2 regions of the Anaerobutyricum hallii genome follow, and region 2 is predicted to be linked to the other one. Evidence: riboswitches for the same ligand, from Rfam matches in the RefSeq annotation. Region 2 holds a riboswitch; the other holds the start of a gene.
The links. Region 2 has a riboswitch for FMN ahead of ribD (bifunctional diaminohydroxyphosphoribosylaminopyrimidine deaminase/5-amino-6-(5-phosphoribosylamino)uracil reductase RibD). Riboswitches for the same ligand answer to the same signal wherever they lie in the genome.
Positions count from the first base shown of each region.

Region 1: it holds a riboswitch for FMN, as region 2 does, so the genes downstream of both, EHLA_RS02770 (FGGY-family carbohydrate kinase) here and ribD (bifunctional diaminohydroxyphosphoribosylaminopyrimidine deaminase/5-amino-6-(5-phosphoribosylamino)uracil reductase RibD) in region 2, are expected to answer to the same signal.

Region 1 covers NZ_LT907978.1:623,121-627,148, forward strand. The annotation lists gene EHLA_RS02760 (threonine/serine ThrE exporter family protein) at 1-865, opposite strand, end outside; gene EHLA_RS02765 (DUF4866 domain-containing protein) at 902-1,705, opposite strand; FMN riboswitch at 1,922-2,084, shown strand; gene EHLA_RS02770 (FGGY-family carbohydrate kinase) at 2,408-3,949, shown strand.
Region 2 covers NZ_LT907978.1:3,359,671-3,363,698, reverse strand. The annotation lists gene EHLA_RS15215 (IS1182 family transposase) at 1-659, opposite strand, end outside; gene EHLA_RS15210 (DUF362 domain-containing protein) at 1,167-1,337, opposite strand; gene EHLA_RS15205 (YARHG domain-containing protein) at 1,577-2,218, shown strand; FMN riboswitch at 2,390-2,541, shown strand; gene ribD (bifunctional diaminohydroxyphosphoribosylaminopyrimidine deaminase/5-amino-6-(5-phosphoribosylamino)uracil reductase RibD) at 2,682-3,818, shown strand; gene ribE (riboflavin synthase) at 3,943-4,028, shown strand, end outside.

The DNA.
Region 1 (4,028 bases), 2.7 Mb from region 2:
CCGGCTGAAGATGGAGAATCAAAGCCATGATCCAGGCAGACATTGTTGCAACTAAAATAATGATCAGAGCATAACCGAGTCGTTCAATACCGGAACGCATATCCAGTTTTGCAAGGTCAATACCGCTGGTGATAAAAGGAAATCCCGGAATGATAAATAACATGGCACAGATATATCCGGCTTCATGCCGCACAGAAAGATGGAGAAAGACTTCCCCAAGCTTTAAAAGTCCAGCATAGGAAAGACAGGCGAAAGATACGGATAAAACAATGCCAAGAAATAAAGTATAATGATGTTTGGTTAATTTGCATCTTAAAAAGTTTCCAAGACCGGCACCAATAAAAGCGCAGAACATTTCAATCAGTCCGCCGCCAAGCAAAAAAGTAAATCCGCCACAGGCGATAGCAGCAGCAATACCAAGAGCAACTGGAGAATAAAGACCATGAATTTCTTCGATACTATCAAGAAAATCGTGCAGTTGATTTCCAGACATAGTCTTTCCTTCTGTTTCAAAGTTTCGGATAAAATGTTCCAAACGATTTAACTTTGAAGTATTGACTCCGGTATTTGTTAAACAAAGAGATTGTGTAAAGCCTTCTTCTCCATCAAAACAGGTATACTCAATTGACATTAGCCCAATATCCGCTGTACAGGTGACACCCATCGTCTCAGCAAGCGTATTCATAGAACTTCGTACACGCCATGCACCGGTTCCACAGGATAAGAGCATGATACCTACTCTGCCGATAATAGAAGCCTTTTCTGTAAGACTTGCCTGTGTGACCGGAATATTTTCTCCATTATTGTCAGTATATTCATGCCAGAGAACATCCATGTGATTTTTTCGTATTGTTGACTGACTCATTTTAACACTTCCCTTTACAGTTCTTTATAGATTTCGTTACAGTTCAAGACTTTTTACCCCGGCTTTTTTAATCATTTTTTCACGACAGGTTAAAACAAGTCCGTCTACCTCACTCAAATGGTGTAACATTTTCTTTTCAAATTCACGAATAGGAAGAAGAATACCGATTTCATCAAAAGTCTGTTCTTTCTTTAATCCGGTTTCCTGTCCGTAATAAACGATTGCATGGGGAGCTTCTTTTTGGATATTATGGAAGGTATTCCATACAACAGCGTAAGCCTGTGCTTCAGTTAAACCTAACTTTTTCGTATCAGGAAGTGCATAGAGAATCATAATACCACGTCGTTTATTTTCTTTTTTCTCCGTAATATTCATCTCGCTGCCGCCAACATAGGAACGAACGATATCATATCCATCGGCAAGATAAAGTTTAGAACGAGGCGCACATTCATGATTCTTATAAATTTCTTTAAATTTACTATACTCTCTACTGGAAACGATTTTCTTTGCTGTAGGCAAAAGCTCTCCGTCAGGATTTGTTAAAAGAACAGGATTCATTCCGGCTTTTCCATGAAATTTTTTAGGAATCAGGTACGCATCTCTTAAAAGATCAAACATACTTTTTCCGCAAAGTTTTAATAAAAGAGCGGTGACATCACCGTTTTGATAGGCATAAAAGAGTACTTTGGAAAAATGTTTCGGATCATCCGATTCTAATAAATGATTATCATCCATTGCATCATAAAAAACATCCATTAATTTTTTGCAGGAATCCGGAGAAGCAAGAATCTGGGAAAAAATAGCTTCAACTTCTTCCTCTCTTGGTAAAACAGTTTGCATAATAACACCTGGCTTTCCTTTCGTATGGCTTAAGTATAGAAAGGAAAAGTTCTGACATCAAATGTTTTATTTACATATTGAATATGTGTAGGATATATCGGATGTAAGATGACTCCCACATCTACGATATATCTTGAATAGAAATATAAAATTTTTCCATTATTTTTATCTTGAATCCATATTCATAATGCGTTATAATAAACGAGTAAATAAATACAGAATCTTCGGGGATGGGTGTAATTCCCTACCGGCGGTATTTGTTTCAGATGAAGCATCTGTTTATGAGCGAACGAATCTGGTAACATAAGCCCGCGAGCCATTGGCATGATTCGGTGAGAGTCCGAAGCCGACAGTACAGTCTGGATGAGAGAAGAATGAGAAGAGAGCGGTTTTTATAGTATTTTTATTGTATTGAATGAAGCATCAGGTAAAGGATAGAATCAGTAAAGGATAGAATTACATGATGTGGACTCTGACGCATAATATTATATCAGTTCGTTTAAAAGTGTAGCTTAACCCCGATAATATTTCTATCGGGGTATTTTTTATGGGTTAAAAAAGCTAAAGTTTCCTTCCCTGTTCAAACTTTATTATTTGGAGAGAATGTATTGTGTTTTTCGTAATGTATTTTCAGAGCTTTTTGTAAAATCAAGGACAAAAAGATTCCGAGAGTGCATAGTAAAAGAATGGAGGAATTGAAAAATGAGTCAGTATTATCTTGGATTTGATGCAGGAACGCAGAGTGTAAAAGTAGCGGTATATGATGAGAATATGAATTGTATCGTATCCTCTTCCGCACCAACAACATTAACTTATCCGGAGCCGGGATGGGTAAGTATGGACGTGGATGAGTATCTGGCACTCACGATTAAAGGAATGAAGGAATGTGCTTCTTTGATGAAGGAAAAAGGACTGGATGTGACAAAGATTAAGTCGATTATGGGAGATGGTATTATCTGTGGTATCTGCGGTGTAGATAAAGACGGTAATGCGATCACACCATATATTAATTATCTTGATTCACGTACAAAGGATGATGTAGATCTCGTAAATAGCTGGGATTTAGACATTTTTGGAAAAGAAACAGGTAATCCGGAAGCAAACTGTATGTTCCCTGCCATGTTTGCCCGCTGGTTTTTAAAGAATATAGAAGGATTTAAAGAAAACGGCGCGAAGTTTATTCATGATGCCCCTTATGTACTGGCACATCTTGCAGGTCTTTCTGCAAAAGATATGTTTATTGACTGGGGAACAATGTCTGGATGGGGACTTGGATATAAAGTAGAAGAGAAATGCTGGTCGAAAGAACAGCTTGATCTTCTTGGTATTCCGGAAGAAATGATGCCACGAATCGTAAAGCCATGGGATATCATCGGACATTTAACAGAAGAAATTGCACAGGAAACAGGACTTCCGGCAGGAATTCCTATTTGTGGAGGTGCAGGAGATACTATGCAGTCCATGATCGGAAGTGGAAATATGAAGCCGGGACAGGCCGTTGATGTTGCGGGAACCTGTTCGATGTTCTGTGTATCCACAAAGGGAATTATACCGGAATTAAGCAAGAAAGGAGCCGGTCTTGTATTTAACAGCGGTTCTCTTCCAGATACGTATTTTTACTGGGGCTATATCCGTACCGGCGGTCTTGCATTACGCTGGTTCAAGGATAATATCTGTAAAAAGGCAGAAGACGATAATTATTATCGAGTATTAGAAGAAGATGCCAGAAAAGTTCCGGCAGGTTCAGATGGTGTACTTTTCCTTCCATATCTGACAGGTGGAATCAATGATATTCCGGATGCGGTAGGATGCTTCTTAAACATGACAATGGATACAGATCAGGCGACCTTATGGCATGCTGTTTTAGAAGCGATTGGTTATGATTACATGGAAATCACAGATCTGTATCGTTCTGCGGGAATTGACTTAAGCCGCATCACGATCACAGAAGGCGGAAGTCGTGATAATATGTGGAACCAGATGAAAGCAGATATGTTAGACAGTCGTACAGTCACATTAGAGAATGCGGCCGGTGCCGTTATGACAAACTGTATGTTTGGTGCCTATGCAGTAGGAGATGTAGACAATATCACCGAAGCTTTATCAGGGAATATTCACCTGAAAAATGTATTTGAACCTTCCAGGGAAAATGTAGAATTTTACCGTAAACAATATGAGAAAAAAACACACCTCGTGAAAAATACCATGAAGGAAGCTTTCGAAATCCTCAAGGAGCTGAGATAGTCTGCTTGGAAACAGACGACCGTTGAAGGAGGTAGCTATAGCAGAAACTCCCTGACCTAAACCCACACCATCAATTTAT
Region 2 (4,028 bases):
CCTTCTTCCTCTTTAATCTTGTAGAGTCTTTTCCGAATCTTTTTCAGAGTTCTCAAACCGAATTTCTTTCCATTAAAAATAAAACGGATCCCATACAGTATCTCGCATTCTTCCACAAAGACTGCAATCTTTTGGCAAAGCCTCTGCTGATGTTTTGTCACTGCTTTCTTCCATACAAATGTATACCGGTTTGCTGCAGATTCAATTTTTGTCCCGTCAATAAAGATATGGGTCCCGGATATCTCACCAAGGCTGTAGAGCATTTCCGTCACTTCTGCTAATGTCTTTTTAGAACACTGGGATAAATGAAGGGAGAGGAACCTGGCAATGGTTGCATGGTCTGGTGCAGGTTTTCCTTCTAACAGATACATGAAATTGATATCCCTCCGGCAGGCAGTTTCAATATCCCTGCTGGAATAGATATGGTTCATGGCAGCATAGATCACGATCTTGAACATCTGACGCGGTGTCACCTGGTCTTTTTTGATCTTTCCGTAAGACCGGTACAGATCCGTCAGTTCCAGCTCCTCCACAAACACACTTAACAGGCGGACCGGGTCATCGTCCGGGATCAAAACTTCCAGTTCAAAGGGAAGTTTTAATTGATAATTCATCGAAGATAGGCTATAATCTTTCTGTATAATTTTTGTAGTTTTCATAACATAATTATACACCCAGAGCCGTTCTTTGCAAAAAAGTTCGGCTTTTTTCTTTTGCTTTGCCACAGACAGTGGAAACAAAAACAGCTTTTGGCATCGGGCATGGCGAATGGCGGGGATTCATGTATTGCAATGGGATCGGATTCCGAAGATCTATGAAAAAGCGTGGATGCCTATGGTATAAAGAGCAGATGCTTTGCAGGTTTTGTGTCACGAAACTTGAGAACGAACCTGCCACCGAGCGCGTTGTCTGAGCGGTAGCGAGTTTAGCGCGAATGGCGTTTCCATAAACGTTCGAAAGTTGAGTATCAAAACGCAAGTCGTCTGCGATTATGCCATAGGTCCCACGCTTGTTCGTAAAAATATGGCAGCGATTCCATGCAATGCATGAATCCCTGCCATAGGGTAGGGCTGTTTTTGGTGCGACAGCCCCTTTCTTGAATTAAAATAAATAAAAAAGACACCGCATTCACGATGTCTTCTTTACACTTCGTTAATCGTAACGAATTATTCCTGGCTGATAGCACCTGCTGGGCAAACGCCTGCACAAGAACCGCAATCCATGCATGTATCTGCATCGATAACGTACTTTCCATCACCTTCGCTGATAGCGCCTGCTGGGCATTCACCTTCACAAGTTCCACAACTAATACAATCATCAGAAATTACATATGCCATTATAGTATCCTCCTTTAGATTAGATAAATTGAACTTTATGTTCTGTATTCCTTATTCTATACTAGATTTCTTTTAATATCAAGCATAAACTGAGAGAAAAATTGTATTAAATTTTGTAAGATATTAAATTACTTTTAACTATTGACGTTTGGGGTTGTATACAAATGGAAATTCATTTATAATGTTGGTAAAGCAATCCAGATAGGACATGGGTAGTGCCCCAAAAGGAGGCTAGATGAATGAGAAGTGATGAACAGAGATATAAAACGATAGGATTGATGATTTTTACGGCAATCATCACTTTTTCTGTTGTAGGAATTGTAATTATTGGGTTTAAGATGGTTAAGAAGAATGAAGAGGCAAAGCTGGTTGCTGCTGCTGATACAGAATATATGAAGAAACAGAAGCAGGATATAGAACAACAGGAAGATTCGCAGGAAGAGAAGAGTACAGAAGAGAGTTTAAACATAGAAGAGTTTCTTGATTCTGCCACTGACTCAGATAAGAATACGAATGCGGCTGCAGATTCAGATACAGAAGTCAGTGAGGCAGATGCAAAGGTATATCTTATTCAGGGGAATGAGAAGAGTTCAAACCGCTACGAGAAGGCAGATCATTTATCCTATACAACGGTAACGAAGTACACATTACAGGATTTATCGATTCTTGATTCATATGGATTGAAGATTACAAGGAATGAAATCTTTGCCCGTCATGGAAGAATGTTTAACGATCAGGAGTTACAGGAGTATTTTAAACGGCAGCAGTGGTATGTTCCACAGATTGCGGCGAATGATTTTGATACTTCCTGTCTGAATGAAGTAGAAAAATATAACGTAAATCTTATCAGTGTTTATGAAGAACAGATTGGTGGAAAGTGATTTATCTCAGTCGAGAAGACCCCCACCTCTTTTAGGTGGTGAGTGACGGCGGCTTGACTTGAATTCCTGATACAGATTATGCAAAAGAGTTTTAGGTAAAATGTTTTGTGAAAAATGTATAAAAAATAGTTGAATAATATAGCATAATGCGCTATAATACCCATGGAAATAAATATTCTTCAGGGCAGGGTGTAATTCCCGACCGGCGGTAAGCGTTTTTGATTTGTGTTTTGATATTAGAAAGAAGCGTAAGCCCGCGAGCGACAGCATGATCCGGTGTGATTCCGGAGCCGACGGTACAGTCCGGATGTGAGAAGAAGAAAGAGACTATGTAAGTATTATGAATGATTAAGATAATTATAGCCCTGAAATTTATCGATGTAGATTTCAGGGTATTTTTATTTTACAGGCTTCTTTCTTTATCTGATTTTTTATCTGATTTTACTTGCAGGAGGTTTGAGACATGCCGGAAGAGAAGTATATGAGAAGAGCCATAGAACTGGCGAAGAAGGGAAGTGGCCATGTGAACCCGAATCCACTGGTTGGAGCTGTTATTGTAAGAGACGGTGAGATTATCGGTGAGGGCTATCACGAATGTTATGGACAGCTTCATGCAGAGCGTAATGCGATAGCGAATGCGAAGAAGAGAGGAAACAGTCTAGAAGGCAGTACAATCTATGTAACATTAGAGCCATGTTGCCATTACGGGAAGACCCCTCCTTGTACGGAAGCGATTATTGAGGAGAAGATTGCGAGAGTAGTTGTTGGTTCAGACGATCCGAATCCTTTAGTATCCGGTAAGGGATTCCAGATGCTTCGCGAGAAAGGAATCGAGGTGATTCCACATTTTCTTAAAGAAGAATGTGATGCGATGAATCATGTGTTTTTCCACTATATCCGTACTGGAATACCATATGTTGCGATGAAGTATGCGATGACGATGGATGGCAAGATTGCCTGTTATACCGGGGATTCTAAGTGGGTAACCGGCGAGGAATCAAGGGCACATGTTCAGACGCTTCGTAATCATTATAAAGGTATTATGGCAGGAATCGGAACAGTTCTTGCGGATGACCCGATGCTCAACTGCCGTATAGAAGGCGGAAGAGACCCGATTCGTATTATTGCTGACAGTCATTTGCGGATTCCGATGGACTCCCAGCTTGTACGGACTGCCGGACAGCAGCCACTTATTGTAGCGTGTCTGCCGGATGCCGATGAAGAGAAGGCAGCACAGCTTCAGGAAAAGGGTGTAGAAGTGTTACGGATTCCGGGAGTAACGACAGCGGATATAACAGAAGAACAAAAAGAAGTGATTTCCTTGCCGGTTCTGATGAAGGAGCTTGGGGCACGTAAGATTGACGGTATCCTTTTAGAAGGCGGCGGTCAGCTTAACGAGAGTGCATTGCAGGCAGGAATCGTGGACAGAATATATTGTTATATTGCTCCTAAGATTTTTGGAGGGGCACAGGCAAAGACTCCGGTAGAAGGACAGGGACTTACCCGGGCAGCCGATGCATGGAAGTTTAATAGAATAGGAATGCAGGAATTCGGGCAGGATATTTTACTGGAATACGAAAAAGCACAGGAATTGCAGTAATCGGCAGTTTTCAAAGAAAAATGAGCGGATTATGAATGCTTTTGAAGATTGCGAAAGTGCAAAGCATGTAGTGATCTGGTATCAAAGAAGTCAAATTATATAGAAGCGTAGAAAGGCAGATTGTATGTTTACAGGAATTATTGAGGAAGTAGGAGAAATCCAGAGCATTAAAAAAGGTGCGAATTCCGCGGTCATTACAATTAAAGCAAG